Regions from separate parts of the Paenibacillus sp. A14 genome, predicted to be linked through region 3. Evidence: a T-box and tRNA genes for the amino acid it is inferred to sense, from the RefSeq annotation. Region 3 holds a T-box; the other regions hold tRNA genes.
The links. The T-box of region 3 lies ahead of argS (arginine--tRNA ligase). A T-box ahead of a tRNA ligase gene usually reads a tRNA of that ligase, here a tRNA-Arg.
Positions count from the first base shown of each region.

Region 1: it encodes a tRNA-Arg, which carries the amino acid that the T-box ahead of argS (arginine--tRNA ligase) is inferred to sense. The anticodon was not compared.
Region 2: it encodes a tRNA-Arg, which carries the amino acid that the T-box ahead of argS (arginine--tRNA ligase) is inferred to sense. The anticodon was not compared.
Region 4: it encodes a tRNA-Arg, which carries the amino acid that the T-box ahead of argS (arginine--tRNA ligase) is inferred to sense. The anticodon was not compared.

Region 1 covers NZ_JBAGJD010000025.1:9,187-14,601, forward strand. Annotated here, with positions in the region: gene V4U88_RS26645 (PilZ domain-containing protein) at 60-389, shown strand; tRNA gene V4U88_RS26650 (tRNA-Gly) at 447-520, shown strand; gene V4U88_RS26655 (transposase family protein) at 1,097-1,558, opposite strand; gene V4U88_RS26660 (MFS transporter) at 1,560-2,717, opposite strand; gene V4U88_RS26665 (PadR family transcriptional regulator) at 2,723-3,262, opposite strand; tRNA gene V4U88_RS26670 (tRNA-Arg) at 3,943-4,016, opposite strand; gene V4U88_RS26675 (hypothetical protein) at 4,120-4,476, opposite strand; gene V4U88_RS26680 (hypothetical protein) at 4,479-4,820, opposite strand; gene asnB (asparagine synthase (glutamine-hydrolyzing)) at 4,973-5,415, shown strand, end outside.
Region 2 covers NZ_JBAGJD010000005.1:46,571-51,985, reverse strand. Annotated here, with positions in the region: gene V4U88_RS14775 (sensor histidine kinase) at 1-877, opposite strand, end outside; gene V4U88_RS14770 (glycosyl hydrolase) at 967-1,932, opposite strand; tRNA gene V4U88_RS14765 (tRNA-Arg) at 2,293-2,367, shown strand; gene clpP (ATP-dependent Clp endopeptidase proteolytic subunit ClpP) at 2,687-3,283, shown strand; gene ade (adenine deaminase) at 3,422-5,248, shown strand.
Region 3 covers NZ_JBAGJD010000017.1:4,925-10,339, forward strand. Annotated here, with positions in the region: gene pyk (pyruvate kinase) at 1-1,123, shown strand, start outside; gene V4U88_RS24805 (acyl-CoA thioesterase) at 1,263-1,682, shown strand; gene V4U88_RS24810 (FxsA family protein) at 1,767-2,159, shown strand; T-box leader at 2,213-2,452, shown strand; gene argS (arginine--tRNA ligase) at 2,498-4,237, shown strand; gene ytvI (sporulation integral membrane protein YtvI) at 4,266-5,384, opposite strand.
Region 4 covers NZ_JBAGJD010000019.1:46,459-51,873, reverse strand. Annotated here, with positions in the region: tRNA gene V4U88_RS25690 (tRNA-Arg) at 976-1,049, opposite strand; gene V4U88_RS25685 (hypothetical protein) at 1,189-2,124, shown strand; gene tig (trigger factor) at 2,335-3,747, shown strand; gene clpP (ATP-dependent Clp endopeptidase proteolytic subunit ClpP) at 4,002-4,592, shown strand; gene clpX (ATP-dependent protease ATP-binding subunit ClpX) at 4,605-5,415, shown strand, end outside.

The DNA.
Region 1 (5,415 bases), on a different contig from region 3:
TAAGACTATTTATGATTTCCCGCAGAAAAGAACCTTTCCGCTACACCATCAACCCGCCTATGACATGCTGGATCGAAATTAAATCCATCGACAACATGCCGGTCAACAGCAAGCTGGCGGAAGCCGAATTGATCAATATCAGCAAATCCGGATGCTGCATCCAAATCGGGCTGGACCTTCATGCCGAGCAGCACACGATTCGTACCCACGTGCACTTCCAGCTTAGCGAGGAGCGCTACTGTTTTCCGGGTGAAATCCGCTGGCAAAATCCCCACGGAGAACATCTCTATCATTATGGGCTTCAGATGGAACTGACACCGGAAGAAAAGGAAAAAATCAATATCGAGCTCCGTTCCTTGGCGGCGGCAAAGCGCATTATCGTGATGTAACGAAAGATGCGCTTGAATTTTTTTGGCGCGATATGATATAATGATCAAGTCGCTAATGCGGGTGTAGTTCAATGGTAGAACGCCAGCTTCCCAAGCTTGAGGCGAGGGTTCGATTCCCTTCACCCGCTCCATTATTTTGACTTCGGACCTTCGGTAAAACGGAGGTTTTTTGGTTTGTTTCGATCCGTACAGAACATCGTCTGCATGTTATAAAATGAAGCGCTCGTCGGGAACGCGATGGTTCCTCCTTGACGGGCGCTTATTTTAGCAGGCGCGTTCCCGCTAGCGCCTCATCAGACATCATAGTAGGAGAAAATGAAGATCCGTTGAGCTATGATTTGGAGTGAGGTCACTCGAAAGTACGCAGTCTCAAGCCCACGACTATCAAGGTGCCTAGCAACTTCCAACTCCAAAAGATGCAAATCTGCAGGAATTTAGGCCGATCTACGAGGGTATGCGAAAAAAGATGCAAATCTGCAGGTATTTCTAGCGATTTTAGAGAAACGGGCCTATTTCGTCGAAAATTCCTGCAGAATTGCAGGAATCTTGAAATTTTTGTTCCGAACAGGAAAAAATCCTGCAGATATGCAGGAATTCTGTGTTAATCAAGGTTGTCTGATGGGGCACTAGCTCCAGAGCGAAGTAATTCCGCCCGCCCCTCTCTACTCTTATAAATAAGAGCCTTTTCGGCCAAAAAAACCTCAATTTTACTTTCCTCCCCTTGGAACAGGCCCCAACCCCGCTTCAGTGAAGCAATCCTTGTATATGTTTCGAACCGTCTTCTCGTGTACACCGATAAAATTTGCAATCTCCACAAAGCTATAATCGGCAATGATCAACTCTTGGATTTGCTTTACGAGCCGTTTGGTCATCCTCCTTTTGCGATCCACATTGGAAAGTTCCTCCCAAAATATAGCGCCGCAATTTCTGCACTTGTATCGCTTCCGCAAAATTACCAAACTGACATGTTTTTGCCTTACAGGCAGGTCCAGCACCACTTGCTCCCTACACCCGTGTTTATATAAAGGCTCCCCGCTGCCGCAATAGGGGCAATATGCGGGAAAAGCCGCTCGCTCCACCGGGATCATAAGGTCTTCCGGATACTCCACGACAGGTCCGCGGACTTTCAAATCCGACAGACTATGCCAGTTCTGATGGTTCGCTAACATGTTAGGCCTTTAGCTTGCGGAGAGGGAGCAAATAAATTAGAAACAAGACACTCAAGGTCGTATATGCCGCCGTAAGCCCGAAACGATCCGTCAATGCACTCGCCAGAAGGGGACCGAGCATCATGCCAAGCGAGTAGGCCGTGTTATATGCCGCAAATGTAGCGCCTTGAGAAGCGAACCCCATTTCCTGCGAGATGTCGGCGAGCTTCGGAAGCGCGGGGGTTAACACCATTCCCAAACTGATTCCCAGGCCGATCAACCCGATAATTTGCACCCAAATTTGCGTGGGAAGAGCATTCAGCGGCAATGCGACCGCAGCCATTAAAATCCCCAGCCGGATCGTTGCAAGATGCCCCAGCCGGGTAGACAGTGAACCGATCCATGGGGCAGCCGCACCGTAAATCAATGTGACTACGACAAACATCAGACCGATCATGGAGGGGGACAAGTGCAGGTCCTCATTAAAATGAATCGGCAGCGTCGGCTCTATACTTGCAAACAAAGCGGCACCCACCGTAGCCACACCGGCGATCACCATGACTCGCTTATTCCGGAGCAAACGGAAAGGGGAGATAAATTTGTCCGCTTTGGTATCTTTCAAATGACGCAGAAGCACGACGCTGATGGTCGCAGCCAAAAGAGCGATCCCCGCCGCGATCAAAAACGGCAGACGGTAGCCGCCCCATTCATACAGCCAGCCCCCGGCCGGCGGACCAAGCAGAATCCCTCCCGCCTGGCCCGACATCGCGATTCCCATCGCTCGGCCGCGCTCATTTGCGGGGAAAACCTCGGCGAGCAAGGAAAGCCCCGCCGTCCATGGTGCCGCCGCCGCTACTCCCTGCATGGCACGCGCCAGGACCAGAATCCAGAAGCTCGAAGAAAACGCGTAAACCAAAGTTGTCGCCGACAGCACAATCAGCCCGGCCACCAGCATCTTTTTTCGGCCTACCCGGTCTGCCAGGGCCCCGACAAATGGCGTCGCTATAAATAAGGCGATAGCATAACTGGCAAAAAGCAAGCCGATTTCCGATTGCGAGGCGCCCAGCGATTCGGCATGGAGCGGCAGAAAAGGAACGATGATACCGTACATTAACATATCGGCAAATATAGCCACAATCACAACCAACAGAACAGATTTTTTAAGGGGGTTTGAATCCATGAAGCTCACACTCCTCTTCCTAAAATTCCTAATATTTCATCGATGCATTTAAGCTGAAGCTCGCATTGTTCATAAATATTATGAAAAATAACATCGATTTTCGGAGTTACTTCTCCCGGTACGCCATGCTTCTTCTCGTATCCCGATTTCATACTGGCATACACCTTTAAAATTTGCGCTTTCTGCTCTTCCAGAGCCTCCGCGATTTGTTCCTCCCCCAGGTTCTCCATAAAAGTCAGAGCCGTGTACAGGGATGCGGGGAACACAACGGATGATTTTGAAAAAGAAGTCCTCAATAAGCGGCTCAATTCTAAAACCCCGTCCTCGGTAATTTTAAAGATGGATTTGGTCCTCATCCCGGTTTTTTCGACCTTTTCCAACACCACTTTCCCTTCCTCCTGCAGTCTCTTTAGAGCATGGTAAATGGACGCGGGCTTCACGTAAGCCCATAAATCGGTCTGTGAGGACTCCATCATCTGCTGAATTTCGTAGCCCGACATCGGCCCGTTGGCTTTTAAAAGTCCCAATACCATGGTACGGGTCATGATTATTACCTCCTGTATCAACTTTATAGTAATCGTTTAATACTAAACGTTTAGTATATGAGCAATACTATCACAATCTCCCACGTTAAAAAACCGATTTTGGGCATTTCACCACATAATCCGATTTCTAGATAAGTTTGAACTATTGAAAGTTGGGCGGAGTAACTTGGTTGGTCTCGTTGACTCGGATGTTGGTAGTAGATGATAGGATATACGCGCTGAGGGTGAGGGGGTCAAATTAACGGGAATTCCTCCCGTTAATTTGGTGCCTATACGGCTGCAGAGATGGATTAGCTGGAAAACCTCCAGCTAATTCACCTGAAATTGAGTACATCAGCGGTTGGGCCACGGAATAGATGGAGTTTTTCCAGCTAAATCGGACCCAAGGGACAACAGTGGAAAATTAACGGGAGGTTTTCCCGTTAATATATGGAGTGTGTGTAGACTGGTTCCAGACAGTGCCGCTTTATATCTACTTTGGGTGGATGTCTCCATAATCATTTCATTTCACACTATTCCTTATCGCCAATTCTTTAGTTCAACCTATATAGTTAAAAAAACGGAGATCACCCGGCCTCCCCGTATTCGCGGGCGGTCTTGCTTCAACGAGCCCCTATGGGGGTTCTCATCCCCTTGGGACGCAAAAAGCCGGTTCATTAAGTTGAACCGGCTTTCTCTTACGTCCCAGGAGGGATTCGAACCCCCGACCGACGGCTTAGAAGGCCGTTGCTCTATCCAGCTGAGCTACTGGGACACAAAGTATGTAAGAAGGATGCGTTATTTATTATAACGCATCCTTTCTATTTTTCAAAGGGGGTATTTAACCTTATGATGACTTTGCCCTAACCCCCGGATGATTACCGCGGTAGTCCGGCGTCGAGGCGCTCCATGATCTCGCGGTCCGCCAGCAGGCGCTGCAAAAACTCGGCCCGCTGCCGCTCGGGAGACGGCCAGCCGTCGCGGCAGAAATCCTGCTCGGCGACCTCCTCGTACGCCTGGTGCATATTGTTGTCGTACCAGTCGGTTTCGAGGTCGGCGTCGCTCTGAATCATCCGCACGATCTCGTACTCCCCGCCTTGTCCGCCGGACGAACGGGCGACATACACAAAAAGATCGGGATCGTCCACCGCGCCCGGGCGGACCAGGATTTCCCCGCAAGGCGTTCCTTTAACTTCGGTGATCCGCCGGAATACGGCATTCTTGATGTAGTACATCCCTAAACCTCCTCGCCTTCGCCTTCCACCATCCCGGGAGAAATGCGGAGGGAGCGGTGTAATTGTTCGCGCGTTTCCTCGGTCCCCAGCTTATAAATTTGCCGGTATAGTTCGTCCACCTGGCTCTGGTAGCTGGCGTTCACGTCCTCCTCGGGACTATCCGGCCAAGGAAACGTATAGGCAAAAAAGGTGCTCACTTCTTTTTCATCAATTTGCTCCAACATATGACGTATCATGTCAGCTTCTTCCGGGGTCGCGCGGATTTCCCACTCATAACCCGTCGCACCTTGATCCTCCAGCAAGGACCGGCCTTGCAGGGATACATAGTATGTTTTTTTCTCCATCGCCTACCTCCTGGCCCCGGGGGAATCCCCCGTTTGCTCATAGTTTTCCGTTAAGGACAGACATTTTATGCCCCGGGTAGGCATAATTTGTTAGTACTTTTCAGCCGGCCCAAAATGGGGAACGTAAGCGATCATAGAGAGGAGAAACCACCATGTGCGGAATCACGGGTTTTATCGAATGGAATCGAGATTTGACGGCAGAGCTGGACTTGGTGCTGTCGATGACATCCTGTTTGGAAAAAAGAGGGCCAGACGCCCAAGGTACCTGGATATCAGGTCCCTGCGCCTTCGGACACCGGCGGCTGAGCGTCATGGACCCCGAAAACGGCGCACAGCCGATGGTGATTCAGGAGGAAGATGCCGTTTACAGCATCGTATATAACGGGGAGATCTACAACGCGCCCGAACTAAAAGATGAACTGCGCCGCAGGGGCCGGACATTCCGGACAAACTGCGATACGGAGGTGCTGCTTCAATCCTACATCGAGTGGGGGCCGGATTGCGTTTACCGGCTGAACGGCATCTTCGCTTTCGCGGTCTGGGACAGCGTAAGGCAGCACGTTTGTTTCGCCCGCGACCGGCTTGGCGTCAAACC
Region 2 (5,415 bases), on a different contig from region 3:
GGATAACACCGTTTGCATCACGGACGATGTCCGATACGGAAAACACCGAGATCACCCGCAAGCCGTTCCAACTGCTCTGCGGAATTAAACTGGCGATGACGACCTTGGACGCCTTCCCGTCCATGACGGCATCGAAGCTTCCTTCGCTTTGCGTAAGCATGCTGTCACCGGCGTGCACTTCGGCGAGATTTTTGCCGTACAGATTCGGCCGGTTTGCTGCCACGATATTGTTGTGGTCGTCAACGATCATGGTTTGAAAGGATTCCTGTGAAATAATCGAGTTCAGCAGGGCTGTATTAACATTGATGACAAGCACGCTTTCCTGACCGGGATCGTCGAGGCTGATTTTTCTCACCAAGCTCAGGTAGTACTTCTGATCCCGCTCATCCTGTATGAATCCCCAGCCGGCCAGCCCTTTTTTGCCCAAAGCCACCTTGTACCAATCCGCCTGTTCCGTCTTGGCATCGGGTTGCATGAACTCCCAGTTGTTCAGCATCGTCGGGTTTGGCGTATAGAGCCGGATGGCTTTTACCTCCTTGTACAGCCTCATGTAGTCCCGGATTTCCGTATATTGGCGGTAGGTCTGGATCACCTCGATGTAACTGTCGTAGCTGCGGCTCACCACCGATTTCAATCGGCTGTCATTGGAAAGTTGATAGGAGATATCGAGCGGCACCTTGATGACTTCTTCGGTCCGTTTCCGTACGCGATCCACATTGTCCGCCGCTTGCTTGAAGGCATCCTTGACCATGATTTCGCGCAGCTTGCCGGTAAAGAATACCCCGCTAACCAGCAGCGGAATAACCGCGACAGTGATAAAGGTCAGAGACAGTTTGTTCCTCAGCTTAATGTCGTTCAATACTCTGACAAAGTTCATGTCTTCCGCCCCTCGGTGTCATGAATACAAAAACGGCCCCTTTTCGACAAGGGGCTGTTTACGCTTCTTCGCAAAATTTCCTCAACGGATTAATATAGCTTAGGCAGCCGATCCAGTGTAACGGCGTATTCGTGATGATAAGCCCGGCGCAGTTCTTCCTTCGACGTGAACAACTCCGTCTTGCCGAAATCGTTGGACCAGGTCATGAACCACAGCCACGGAATTCGCGATTCCGCAAGATCGGGCACACTGGGGATGGATCCGATTTCCCCCAGAGCCACCAGTTTCTCCGTCGGCGTAATTTGGATCAACTCCTCGTACTCTTTCCGAAGGTCGGTATGCTCATGAGCCGGCGGGTACAAGTCCCTGGAGATAATATCCACTTTATCATCCCCGACATACCCTTCCGGCAGCGGCGAATTCCAAACCCAGATCAAATTGTTCAGCCCATGGAAACGGGTGTACCGGTCATACATGAGAAGATACAGCTGTTTGGCCACTTCCGGGCCCTTGCTGCCCCACCAGAACCACTCCCCTTCCGCTTCATGAAAAGGACGCCACAATATCGGAATCCGTTTGTCGCGGAATTCCTTAAGGATGTCGGCCACATAATCCATATCCGACAACAACGCCTCGTGCTCGGCGGTTCCTTCCACAATCGCCCGAGAAGCATCAAAATCGGTATGCTCCGCATAGAAGCTCTTATCCTTCCCGCCGAGCGGAGAGAACCAATGCCAGGTAAATGTGAGCAATCCTTTTTCGTTTGTCACCCAATCCCAGGCGTTTTGCAGCGTATTTTTGTTTTCATTGACTTCAAGCAAACATTCCTCGCCGCTCATTTCATAGTTAATGTTCGGGGAATAGCTCAAGAGTTCGAAACCGCAGAGGGCGGGGAGCTTCCCTGTCGCCTCTCGAATGTAATGCAGTTCCTCCTGTGTTGTGGTTTGCGTATGCTGCCCCGTGATAATGCCTTTGCCGGACAACCCGCTCAAATAATTTAATAGCGCTTTCACTTCTTCAGTTGCTTGGGGATTGCAAGGAACAGCTTGAGACATGGTAAGTCCATCCTTTCTTTTACTCCGGTAATTGATTTTAATAACATTGTTGTTATATTTGTTATTAGCACATTATTTTATCGACAAAACAAATATACTCCTTGTTAAGATAAAGGTCAATTACTACACAAAAAAACAATTTTATTTTGACTAACAAAATTTTATAGTATTGCTATTATTGTTATTTTAGTTTTCATTACAAAAGGCATTTCGATCTAAAAATTTTCAAAACTGCTTTCAAAAAAACCGAAGAACCACCCAAGTTTTACAAACCCCAATTGGTGCCTTTTAACAGCACAAAATATAACTTGCAATCCGTAAACGGATGTCCTATAATAAGTTTTGTTGTTCTTAAATCATGCGCCCGTGGTCCAATGGATATGACGTAGGCCTCCGGAGCCTGAGATCGAGGTTCGATTCCTCGCGGGCGCGCCATCTTACTTAAATGACAGACATCCGCAGCACTGAACTGGGTTGCGCAGCCTGTTATCATCATCGCCCTGAGTTTGGGCTTTTTTATTACCTAGAGTTTGACTTTCTTTGACTTTCTGTTTGAAATTGTTTATGATGAGGTTAATATTCATCGATTCCGTCAATTCTTTAATTGATTGAACCGATTGGGCTCAAGGCTGACACACGGCCTTTCCCGGGATATAAGTCTGGCGCGAACGGGCTACGGGATTCCCGACGATGCTTGGGCCAGGAAGTGGTTCTGATTTATTAAACTTGATCCATTAATGAGGAGGTTTTATCGGTGAGTTATATTCCTATGGTCGTTGAACAAAGTAACCGCGGCGAACGCGCTTACGACATTTACTCCAGACTGCTGAAGGACCGCATCATTTTCTTGGGCTCCCAGGTGAATGACGTTGTCGCCAACTCCATCATCGCTCAGATGCTGTTTCTGGACGCGGAGGATCCGGGGAAAGACATCCATTTGTACATTAACAGCCCTGGAGGTTCCATCACAGCCGGTATGGCCATTTTTGATACGATGCAATTCATTAAGTCCGACGTTTCCACCATCTGCGTGGGTCTCGCGGCTTCCATGGGCGCCTTCCTGCTGAATGCCGGTGCGCCGGGCAAACGCTACGCGCTGCCGAACAGCGAAATCATGATTCACCAACCGCTTGGCGGTGCCGAAGGCCAGGCTACGGATATCGAAATCCGGGCCCGCCGCATTCTGAAAATGCGCGACAAGCTGAACAAAATTTTGGCGGAACGGACCGGTCAGCCGTTGGAACGGATCGAAAAGGATACGGACCGCGACTACTTCATGAGCGCCGCCGAAGCCAAGGAATACGGCTTGATCGACCGCGTGATCGAGAAGGTTACGCCGCAGGGCGTGTAATCGAATAACCGCTAACGGCAAGACTGCCTCACGAGCCCTTGCGCTCGGCGGGGCAGTCTTTTTCTTGCTTTTACGCGAATTCGGTGGAAGAATAAGTACATTACTTTTTAGCCAGTTTACCCAGCAAGGAGTGAGCGAATGAAACCAGTCAAGAGAAGCAAGTTAACCGAAGTGAGCCGTCAACTGGCCGAGGTGGCCGCGGGCACCCGCAAAGCCGATCTGGTCGTGAAGAACGGAACTCTGGTCAACGTTTATACGGGAAAGCTCCAGGCGGGCACGGATGTCGCGATCGCCTGCGGAAGGATCGCTTATGTCGGCGATGCCAGCCATACGATCGGCGAGCGGACCGCGGTCATCGATGCGGCGGGACGGTTTATCGTTCCCGGGCTGCTGGACGGCCACATGCATGTCGAGAGCACGATGCTCTCGGTCACCGAATTCGCCAAAGCGGCCTTAGCCAAAGGGACGACGGGCGTGTTTATGGATCCGCATGAAATCGCCAACGTCTTCGGAGCGGACGGGGTACGCTGGATGCATGAGGAAGGTCGGGGACTGCCGCTCAAGGTATATACGACCTTCCCTTCCTGCGTTCCGGCCACGGATCATCTGGAAGATGCCGGGGCGGCCCTGGATGTCGCCGACATTGAAGACGGGATGACCTGGGATGGCGTCGAAGGCCTCGGCGAGGTCATGAACTTCCCGGGGGTCGTGTACGGCGATCCCAAAATGACTGGCGAGATCGCGGCCACGATCCGGGCCGGCAAAGCGGTCACCGGGCACTTTCCGAGCGAGGAGGAGCCGCTCCTCCAGGCTTATATCGCCTCCGGGGTGACCTCGTGCCACGAGACCGTCACGAAGGAGCAAGGGCTGCTCAAGCTGCAGCTGGGCATGCACCTGATGATCCGTGAAGGATCGGCCTGGCATGATGTGAAGGAAGTGATCAAGGTCGTGACCGAAGACCATGTCTATCCCGGCAACATCATGCTGGTGACGGACGACGTGTACCCGCAGACCCTGATTGAGAAGGGGCATATGAACCATGTCGTCCGCCGGGCCATCGAGGAAGGCGTCGATCCGGTGACCGCCATCCAGATGGGGACGATCAACACGGCGCGCTACTTCCGGGTCGACGGGGACGTCGGCGGCATCGCGCCGGGCAAATGCGCCGATCTGCTGCTGATCGGCAGCCTTGAGCGCATGGAACCGTCCACCGTGATCGCGGACGGTTCGGTGGTGTACGACGGCGGCCAGCTTCGGCTGGACTTTCCGGATTACGCGTATCCGGAGGCGGCCCGCCGGTCGGTGCACCTCGCGCGGCCGCTGGAGGCGCGGGATTTCGCGCTGCCGAGCGCGAAGCGCGGCGCGGCCGCCGGGCCGGCCGAGACCCGGGTCAATGTGATCCGGGTCATCGAGAACAGCGCGCGCACGGCCCGTGGCGAGGCGCGCCTGGCCGTCGAAGACGGCTTCATCCGCCCCAGCGTGGAGCGGGATGTCCTCGCGCTGGCCTGCATCGACCGTCACCGCGGCAGCGGCGAGATCTCGCTGGCCTTCGCCCAAGGCTTCGGCCTGAAGAGCGGTGCGGTCGCCTCGACCGTAGCGCACGACAGCCACAATCTCCTGGTCATGGGCGCCGACCCGGAGGATATGGCCTTTGCCGCCAATGAGCTCGCGCGTCTGGGCGGCGGCATGATCGCCGTATTGGACGGCCAGGTCCTGGCGGCCGTGCCGATGGCGATCGCCGGGCTCATGTCCGACCAGCCGCTTGAGGTCGTCGTCAAGCAGGTCCAGGCGCTGGAAGAAGCCTGGCGGACGCTCGGCAGCCCGCTGAACGCCCCGTTCATGACGTTTTCGCTGATCGCGCTGCCGGTCATCCCCGAGCTGCGGATCACGAACCGCGGTCTGGCGGATGTGGAGCGATTCAAGCTGATTCCTGTCGAAATCGCGGATGAAATGAACCTGCCCTAATGCGCGAAAACTCGGCATAAACGGGAATTCTTTCCGTTAAATCCGGGGATTTCGACCCTCATGTCCTAGTGTTGCAATAAGCAATTTGATCACGAAGAATAACTGGGGAAATTAAGCCTGCGCATTCTCCTTTTAGGCCGCCGGCTTCCCTATGTGAACCGTGCAGG
Region 3 (5,415 bases):
CAAAGACCGCATCTCCATCACATACCAAGAGCTTCCTGGCGATGTGGAAGTCGGTTCAACCATTCTGATCGATGACGGTTTGATCGGTTTGACCGTAGTGGATATTCAAGGAACGGAAATCAAGTGTCGTATTGTCAACGGCGGTACCATCAAGAGCAAGAAGGGCGTTAACGTCCCAGGCGTAAACATTTCCCTGCCAGGCATCACTGAGAAAGACGCTAACGATATTATCTTCGGGATCGAACAAGGCATCGATTTCATTGCGGCTTCCTTCGTTCGTAAAGCCAGCGACGTTCTTGAAATCCGTCAATTGCTGGAGAGTCACAATGCCACGCACATCCAAATCATCTCTAAGATCGAAAACCAGCAAGGCGTGGACAACCTGGATGAGATTTTGGAAGTTTCCGACGGCCTGATGGTTGCCCGCGGTGACTTGGGTGTGGAAATTCCTGCGGAAGATGTGCCGTTGGTACAGAAGCGCATGATCGAGAAATGCAACCGCGTCGGCAAGCCGGTCATCACGGCGACGCAAATGCTGGATTCGATGCAGCGCAACCCTAGACCTACACGCGCTGAAGCAAGTGACGTGGCCAATGCGATTTTCGACGGTACCGACGCGATCATGCTGTCCGGCGAAACGGCTGCCGGGAAATATCCGGTGGAGTCCGTGCTGACGATGTCGCGTATTGCCGAGAAAGCGGAATCCGCGCTGGAATATCGCGAAATGTTTATAAAGCAAAGCAATGCGCAACAAACAACGGTGACCGAGGCGATTTCCCAAGCGGTGGCTAACTCCGCGCTGGATCTGAACGCCAAAGCGATCATCACTTCGACGGAAACGGGTTATACCGCTCGTATGGTCTCCAAATACCGTCCGAAAGCGCCGATTATCGCCGTCACCACGGAAGACCAAACGCTGCGCCGTCTTGCGCTGAACTGGGGCGTAACTCCGGTGAAAGGTCAATTGGCCACTTCCACGGACGAAATGTTCGACAACGCGATGAAGGGTGGACTGGATTCCGGTCTTGTGAAGGAAGGCGATCTGGTTGTGATCACAGCAGGGATTCCGCTGGGCCGCTCCGGTTCGACGAACCTGGTCAAAATCGGACAAATCCGCAAGTAATAGCTTTAGATACAGCTAGCCGCATATCAGAAGCAATGGGCTGCCCGTACAACGGGCTTTCCATTGCTTTTTTGCTAGATTAAGCCGAACTAGAAACGGTGCAACTCTTGTAAATGACAGGGAAAGGGGCGTACTAAAGATGCATGTTAGCGAGCTGGCGATCAAGCCCAAATATTTTGAGTTCGATATGATGGGCATCGTCTATCATGCCCACTATCTGGGCTGGTTTGAAGCGGGACGGACCGCGTTGATTGAGGAACTGGGACTAAACTACATTCACATGGAGCGGGCGGGTTATATTTCGCCGGTTCATGAAATGAAGGTGGAATACCGGAAAGGGATCCGTTACGGGGATGACGTTTTGCTCCGAACCTGGATCAGTTCGAACGGCGGCGTCAAAACGGAGTACGCCTACGAGGTGCTGAACGGGGGAGGCGAGCTTTGCGTCGTCGGATCATCTACGCATTATGTGGTCCGAAGGGAGGATTTCAAGCCCGTTCAGTTCAAAAAAGTATTTCCGGACTGGTATGAAGTATTCGAGCGGGCCAGTAAATTTTGATTCCGGTACATCAAAACGTTACAATACTCTTTAGAGCTTTGCTATAATTCATGGAGTTACGCCGCAGGAAAAAGGAGTTATTGTATGCGCAAATGGATAGCGGTATTTATCGTAGTCGTTCCCCTGGTAGAGTTTTGGGGTTATGTGTGGGTCGGGGAGCGGCTTGGTGTCGGAAAAACGATCTTTCTGACCTTGGCCACTTCGGTGATCGGCCTTCTGATGATGCAGTTTGAGGGCCGCAAGCTGATGGCGGATGCCAAATCTCAAATGATTGGCAACCAGATTCCCGGCAAAATGATGATCGAGGGCTTATGCGTGTTCGGCGGCGGGATCCTGCTGTTGATTCCGGGTTTCGTAACCGATGCGATCGGGTTTACGATGGTGTTTCCTTTAACGCGTCCCCTTTATCGTTTGCTATTGATGAAATGGATCGGCAAAAAAATCAAAGACGGAACGATCACCTTTTTCCGGCGTTGACTTTTTGATTTTTTTTCGATATAACTAGTTTAACTATTTTTGGAACTGCATATGAAATATCTGCGAACGGGACAGTACGCTGCTGGAAACCATAAAAGCGAGCCGGGAGGGTGGAAGCCGGTATGGGGAAGTGGGCGGAAGCGGGCCCGGGAGATGGTTTGCCGAAGGCGGCGGGGGTTGCCGCAAGCCGTAGTCAAATCCGGGTGTTGGCCGTTATCCTTCAGAGTGGTTGGGACGATGGGTCCCGACACGCAGAGTGGTACCGCGGGAACTGTAAGTCTCTCGTCTCTTCAATGGAGATGAGGGGCTTTTTTATTTGGAGAAAAGAGGGGATTGGAATGGATTGGTTTAAAAAAATCGTCGCGGAACAGATCGCTAGAGTGCTGGAAGAAATTACGGAGCAGGAAATCCGGGACTTGCTGGAGATCCCGCGGGACGCTTCCATGGGCGACTTGTCGTTTCCTTGCTTTACGTTAGCCAAAAAGCGCAAGGCTTCCCCCGCGGGGATCGCCCGGGAGCTTGAGGAGGGGCTTCATGCCCGGGGTATCGCCGGGTCCGGCCTTATCAAAGTGTCGTCGCAAACGGGTTACGTCAATTTTTCTTTGGATCATGCCGCAGTAGCCGAGGCGATATTGCCCGGGATTTTAGAAAGCGGGGAGCGGTATGGAGCGGGGGATATAGGAGCGGGCAAAACGGTGGTGATCGATTTTTCCTCCCCGAATATCGCCAAGCCTTTTCACGTAGGCCATCTGCGCTCCACGGTCATCGGAAGCGCGCTGTACCGGATTTACTCGTATCTGGGTTATCGTTGTGTCGGTATCAACCACCTGGGGGATTGGGGGACGCAGTTCGGGAAGTTGATCACGGCCTACCTCCGCTGGGGAACCGCCTCCCGCCTGGAGGAAGCGGCCATCGACGAGCTGTTGGGGTTGTATGTGCGTTTTCATGAGGAGGCCGACAAGGACCCCGCTTTGGAGGATGAGGCCAGAGAGTGGTTCGTCAAAATGGAGCAGGGAGACGAGGAGGCTAAGAAGCTGTGGAGACGGTTCGTCGATGTAAGTCTGGCGGAATTCCAGAAGATCTACGATCGGCTCGGCGTGCGGTTTGATTTTGTGACCGGGGAGAGCTTTTACAATGAGTATATGGATGATGTTGTGCGGGAACTGAGGGAAAAACGCCTGCTTGAGGAGGATGAGGGCGCTTGGCTTGTCCGCCTCGAGGAGTACGGCATGCCCCCGGCCTTGATTCTGAAAAAAGACGGCAGCTCCCTCTACCCTACCCGCGACATAGCGGCGGCGCTGTACCGGAAGCGGACCTTCGGCTTCCATAAAGCCTTGTATGTGACGGACTATTCGCAAAGCCTGCATTTTAGCCAATGGTTTAAGGTGATCGAACGGATGGGCTACGGGTGGGCGTCCGAACTTGTCCACGTTCCGTTCGGGCGGGTCAGCCTGGAAGGCGAGGCCATGTCCACCCGGAGGGGGAAAGTTGTCCGGCTGGAAGAGGTGCTGGATCAGGCGGTTTCCAAAATCCGCGAGATTATTGAGGAGAAAAATCCCAAGTTGGAGAACAAAGAAGAGGTTGCCCGGCAAGTTGGCGTGGGTGCGGTCATCTTCAATGACCTGCGGGGAAACCGGATCAAGGACATCGATTTTTCCTGGAAAGAGGCGCTCAGCTTTGAAGGGGAGACAGGGCCGTATGTTCAATATACGTACGCCCGGGCCTGCAGTGTACTGCGCATGGGGACGGGAACCGAGGATCTGCACGGCTTGAACCTTAGGCCCGGCATCGATTGGGACCCTCAACGGTTAAGCTGTGAGGCGGAGTTCAGGATGATCAAACAGCTCGGCCTGTTCCCGGAAGTGGTCGGGCAGGCGGCCGCTAAGCTGGAGCCTTCGCTGATTACCCGCTACTTGGTGGATACCGCCCAGGCTTTTAACCGGTTTTATCACGATTGTCCTATTCTGAAAGAAGAAGCCTCGCTGCGCATCGCCCGCCTGGCTCTCGTTCAAGGCGTGCGGATCACGTTGAAGACCGGGCTGGGACTGATCGGGCTGCAGGCGCCGGAGCGGATGTAGGGCGAACGTGGAGGAAGGCTGCAATGAATCATCGCAGCCTTCCGTTCACGATATAGTTGCGCAGATCGCGGATCACGCCCGCGCGGATCATGGCGCCGATGACGACGAAGGAGACGGGGCCGATAATCAGCCCAAGCACACCGAACAGCTTCAGTCCAGCAAACATGGCGATCAACGTGGGCAGGGGATCGAGACCGACGCTGCTGGCCAGCACTTTGGGCTCGATCAGTTGGCGTGCGATCAGAATCACGCCGTACAGAATCGACAGCCCGATCCCTAGTCCGAGGTCCCCTGTCATATAGGCATAAAGCAGCCAGGGGACCATGATGGTTCCGACGCCGAGATAAGGGAGCAGATCCACCAGACCGATTAATAAGGCATAGGTGAAGGCGGATTCGACGCGCAAAATCAGAAGGCCGATGAGGACGATGACGGCCGTGATCGAGATCATGATGAACTGGGCGCGCAAATAGCCGAACAGCGCTTTTTGCAAATCCCTCCAGACCTCTCCGGCGGTCTTACGAAAGGCAGGAGGGATAAAGCCGGCGAGAAACCGGATGTGGCGCTCCCAGTTTTTACTGATAAAAAAAGCGGCCAGCAAGATGACGACCAGAATCAGCCCGAGATTGGGCAGCGAGGTCAACAGTTGAACGATCCCGCTCAGCAGACCGCTGAGCAGGCGCGATACCGCCGAGCTGATTGTGCTTGTTGTGTTGTCGATGTTTTGATTGATCGTGTTTTCGTAATCCGGGTTATCGGCAATAAAGCGGTTGATTTCATTGATGATGTTTTGGATTCCTTCGCTTTGGCTCCATTCGACAAACCATTGCCGCCAGTTTTCGATATGCTGGTCCAAAGACTCGGCCAGGCTGATCAGCTCTTTGACGAGCCGAGTGATGGCGGCGGACAGGACGATCCCAGCTCCCCCGAAATAAACCAGGAGCGCCGCGGTAACCGCGAGCCAGCGCGGCAGTTTGACGGCGGCCTGCAGCCAGCGCACAAAGGGGTTCATCGCATAGGCGATCAGCCAGGCGATCAGGAACGGATACACTAGCGGCAGCGCCCAGTAAAAGCCGCCGGCCAGCAGGATCAGAACCAGGAGCACTCCGGTCCCCCGCATCAGGCGGTTTCTCAATACATTATCCAAACGGCATTCCCCTTTTCGGACAGGTCCTCTT
Region 4 (5,415 bases), on a different contig from region 3:
CATATTTAGTAAATACTGTTCCGTTAATTTCTTGTGTCAGGTTTAATGCAATGCTAGTGCCTTTTGGGACGTTAATTCGGCCCGATTCGGCTCCGAGGGAATCATAGCGGTCAAAGGGCCTTATTCCCCTGATGCGGGCCCCGAAATCAGGTTTTGGCCCGCTTTTTCCCTATATAAGGCCCTAAAAAGCAATGACGTTGCATTAAACCTTCCTTGATGCTGCCCATTTAGGGCCAATCCGCCGCTTTGGCAAGCAACATGTCGAACTTAGATCGTCTCCCCCTCTAAATCATGCTAACGGTCGCCACGGCCCCTATTTGCCCTGTTTGCGCTGACTCCAAATTCTAACGGTCGCCACGGCCCCTATTTCATATAAGTATGGCTGTTTTGGTCGAAATAAAGGTAAATAACGGTCCACACGACCGTTAAAATCCCAATACGTGATTCAATCGCAACATAACGGCTCTCACGGCCGTTAGACTTCCTAACTGCAGAACCTTGTTTAGAGGCCTGTACTTATTTCGAAGTTCTCTAAAAGAGATTAAGGCATCAAGCTCCGTTGTAATCATGTGTCAGGGTTAATGCAATGCTAGTGCCTAAAAAGCGCTTATTTCACTCGACCCAGCCAAATTCGACAAAATAGCGCCGCATATGGCACTTATTCACCTACCGGCTTTTCAAATAGCAAAGCTGGCCGCTGACAATATACGGCCTAAATTCCTCCCAAAAACGTGGGGGCTCGCTCCGACGAACCCCTACCGGGGTTCTCATCCCCATTGGACGCAAAAAAGCCGGTTCACGTATGAACCGACTTTCTTCTTACGTCCCAGGAGGGATACTCGCGCTGCTGCGCGAGACTCCGCTCGTCCTTCCCTGCTAAGCGCGGGAGGTCTCGCTCCGACGAACCCCTACCGGGGTTCTCATTCCCAAGGGACGCAAAAAAGCCGGTTCACGTATGAACCGACTTTCTTCTTACGTCCCAGGAGGGATTCGAACCCCCGACCGACGGCTTAGAAGGCCGTTGCTCTATCCAGCTGAGCTACTGGGACATGATACATAAAAAACAGAAGCAAAAAAGATTATATCATGGCAAATTAGTTTGCGCAATAGGGTGGCTGGGATTTGCTATAATGGGATGATTTTTGCCTTCTTTCATCTCTATGCTATAATCTCAATAAATTAGACCGGATGAAAGGAGGTGCCCTTATCAGCGACACTCACAACCAGAAGGACAACGTGGTCTTGTTTCCCAAAACCTTGGATTTTTACCAGATTGAATTGACGAGAATGCTGGAGACCGAGCGATACGGCGAGGCTGCCGAGCTTCTGCGGTTTTTATTGCAATGCCAGGGCCAGGACGACAGGCAGTATGCGGAATGGAGGAACTTGTTGGATTGGCTCACGGACGCGTTTCCCATGCTACAGGATGAAGCGGCGAACCACACCGGCCTATCGGACGATGAGGAAGAGGACGAGGATGTCATAGCCCGGCGGCATGTCGAGGCCAAGATGGCCGAGGATCATCAATACGCCGACAAGCTTTTGCGGGCGGTCATCGGGAAGCCGATGTCGGAGCAGACGTTCCTTGCGCTGGAGCAGCTGGCTTATCTGGATCGGCCGGAAGTCGACGAGGCGCTGATTGATTGGCTGAGCCGACAAGAACTGCATCCTTTGCTTCAATATCGGGTACTTCAAATCTTAAAACGCCGCGGGGCCCATGGTGTCGTTTCGTTTTTTCGCTTTGGGGAGAAGGTGGAGATCGAAATCGAATCCGTGCCGATCAAGCCGGAGGATTTCCCTGCACCGGTTCAGCATGTTCTGGAACGCGTTGGCGATCAGACCCAGGTTCATGATCCGACGTTGTTTTATTTTGCCCAGGAGCTTTGGACGCAGTTTGTTATGGCCATTTACGGGACGATGGATTACAGGTCGCTGCTGAGCGATGAGGACAGCATGATCGACATCTGGGCCGCCGCACTCCATCAAATGGTCGCGGACAGCTTGCCGGGCGGGATTCATGAAGAGGAGATCCGGAGTTTGTACGGCATCACCGACAATTTGCGGCTGCGTTTCGAGCAAGCTTGCCGGTCCATGCGGCAGTTCGTAACGGCGGGGCTGAAGTAATGAACAATGTTTACAATAAAAACCGGTAAATCTGGAACCCGAAGGGGAACCTACTAACAGCTCTTGTAAAATGCTGTATTGTTGTTTATAATATAGTGGTTATTCTCGAACGTGGACTAAGACAGCTATACTGAAACCAAGATAGCTGCTTTATCGCGCGATTCGGTTTCAGTATTCAGTATAAGTGAAATTTGGAGGGGAAAGCATAAAATGAAAGCAACTTGGGAAAAAATAGAGAAGAACCTCGGCGTTCTCGAGGTTGAAGTGGAAGCGGAACGCGTTGCCGCTGCACTGGATAAAGCTTTTCAAAAAGTAATTAAAAAAGTAAACGTACCCGGATTCCGTAAAGGTAAAGTACCTCGGTCGATCTTTGAGGCCCGTTTCGGTGTGGAAAGCTTGTACCAAGACGCCATCGATATTTTGCTTCCTGAAGTTTATACTGAAGCGGTTGATCAAACGGATATTTTCCCGGTAGACCGCCCGGAAGTGGATGTTGAGCAATTTGCCAAGGGACAACCTTTCAAGTTTAAAGCTAAAGTAACCGTGAAGCCTGAAGTGAAGCTTGGCGACTATAAAGGTATCGAAGTTCCTGCAACTAACACCGAAGTTGGCGAAGAAGAGTTGAGCGAAGAGCTTACCCGCATGCAAGAACGCCATGCCGAGCTCGTCGTGATCGACGAAGAAGCTGCACAAAACGGTGATACCGTTGTCATCGACTTTGACGGCTCCGTGGACGGAGTTCCGTTCGAAGGCGGCAAAGCCGAGCGTTATTCCCTTGAACTGGGCAGCAACACCTTCATTCCTGGTTTTGAAGATCAGGTTGTGGGACTGGCTACAGGCGACTTTAAGGACGTAACCGTTACTTTCCCTGAAACTTACCATGCTGAAGAGTTGGCGGGTAAAGAAGCGGTATTTAAAGTGAAAGTTCACGAAATCAAGCGCAAACAGCTTCCTGAACTGGACGACGAGTTTGCCAAGGACGTAAGTGAATTCGATACGTTGGACGAATACAAAGCGGATATGAAGAAACAATTGGAATCCCGCAAGGAAAAAGAAGGCGCATCTGAACGCGAAAGAATTCTCGTTGACAAAATCGGCGAGAATGCCGAAGTGGAAATCCCGCAAGCCATGATCGACAGCGAAGTGGAGAACATGGTACGCGACTTCGATAACCGTCTCCGCGCCCAAGGCATGAACCTGGATATGTTCCTCGGTTTCTCCGGCCAAACGGTTGAAGATTTGAGAGAACAAATGAAGAACGACGCCGAGAAGCGTGTTCGCAACAACCTGGTGCTTGAGCAAATCGCGAAAGCCGAGAAAATCGAAGCGACGGAAGAGGAAGTCAACAAGGAGCTTCAGGATATGGCGGACGCTTACAAGCGCACTCCTGAGGAAATTCGTAACATCCTTGCCGCGAACGGCTCGCTGGGAAGCGTGAAAGAGGACGTTCTTCTTCGCAAGACGATTCAGTTCTTGACGGAAAACGCCAAGGAAGTTCCCGCCGAGCAATTCGAAACGGCGGAGAAATCCGAGGAAGCCGACAAGCCGGCCAAGAAAGCGACGAAGAAAGCGGCCAAAGCGGATGATTCCGCAGCGGAAGAGAAACAAAACGAAGAAGAATAAGTCCTTGCCCGCAAGGAGCTATTTGATCATACAACACAAGGCAAATGCTAAGGCACGTATAACTTAATGCGTGCCTTAATTTTTCACCTTTTATCCATACAATTATTTCCACCCGGGAATAGGATATCCCTATCGGTTATATATTGTAAATTCAAACACATAAACTGTATGGGGTGAAAAATGACATGCGCCTTTGAACGTGATAAAATAATCTAGGGCGCAGGAAATTTGATAATAGAAAAGAGGTTGGTCACATGAGTCTGGTACCTATGGTCGTGGAACAAACAAACCGGGGAGAACGGTCTTACGATATTTACTCTAGACTGCTCAAGGATCGCATTATTTTCTTAAGCAACGCGATTGACGATGACGTAGCCAATCTCGTGATTGCCCAACTGTTGTTCTTGGCAGCCGAGGATCCGGATAAAGACATCCATCTGTACATCAATTCTCCGGGTGGTTCTGTCACTGCGGGGATGGGTATATATGATACGATGCAGTACATTAAACCCGATGTGTCAACGATCTGTGTGGGCATGGCGGCCAGCATGGGCTCGCTTTTGCTGACGGCAGGCGCTCCGGGTAAGCGATTTGCGCTTCCGAACAGCGAAGTGATGATTCATCAACCGCTCGGAGGAGTTCAAGGGCAGGCGGCGGATATCAAAATTCATGCCGAATGGATTATCAAGACACGGGAGAAGTTGAACCAAATCTATGTGGATCGGACGGGTCAACCCCTTGAGAAAATCCAGCGCGACACGGACCGTGATTTCTTCATGAGCGCGGAAGAGGCTAAGGCCTATGGGATTATCGACCAGGTCATCAACAAGCCGATTAAACCATAAAGGGGTGTTTACATGTTTAAATTCAACGATGAAAAAGGACAACTGAAATGCTCATTCTGCGGAAAATCGCAGGAACAGGTCCGCAAACTGGTTGCCGGGCCGGGCGTTTATATATGTGACGAATGCATTGAATTGTGCACGGAAATCGTGGAGGAAGAGCTCGGACATGAGGAAGAGCTCGATCTCAAGGAAATTCCGAAGCCGATGGAAATCCGCGACATTTTGGATCAGTATGTTATCGGTCAGGAGCAAGCGAAGAAGTCGCTTTCCGTGGCGGTTTACAACCACTACAAGCGGGTAAATTCGCAGAGTAAGAACGATGACGTCGAGCTGCAGAAGAGTAATATTCTGCTCTTGGGACCGACAGGTTCGGGGAAAACGCTTTTGGCGCAAACGATGGCGAAGATTCTTAACGTTCCGTTTGCGATTGCCGATGCCACATCGCTTACGGAAGCCGGTTATGTGGGCGAGGATGTGGAGAACATCCTGCTGAAGCTGATCCAGGCAGCGGATTACGACGTGGAGAAAGCGGAACGCGGCATTATTTATATCGATGAAATCGATAAAGTGGCCCGTAAATCGGAGAACCCGTCGATTACGCGCGACGTTTCCGGGGAAGGCGTACAGCAAGCTCTCTTGAAAATTCTCGAAGGTACGGTAGCTTCCGTTCCGCCGCAAGGCGGCCGCAAGCATCCGCATCAGGAGTTCATTCAAATCGATACGACGAACATTTTGTTCATCTGCGGCGGTGCCTTTGACGGTCTCGAGCAAATGATCAAACGCCGGATCGGTAAGAAGGTCATCGGGTTTAACACGGCAAACG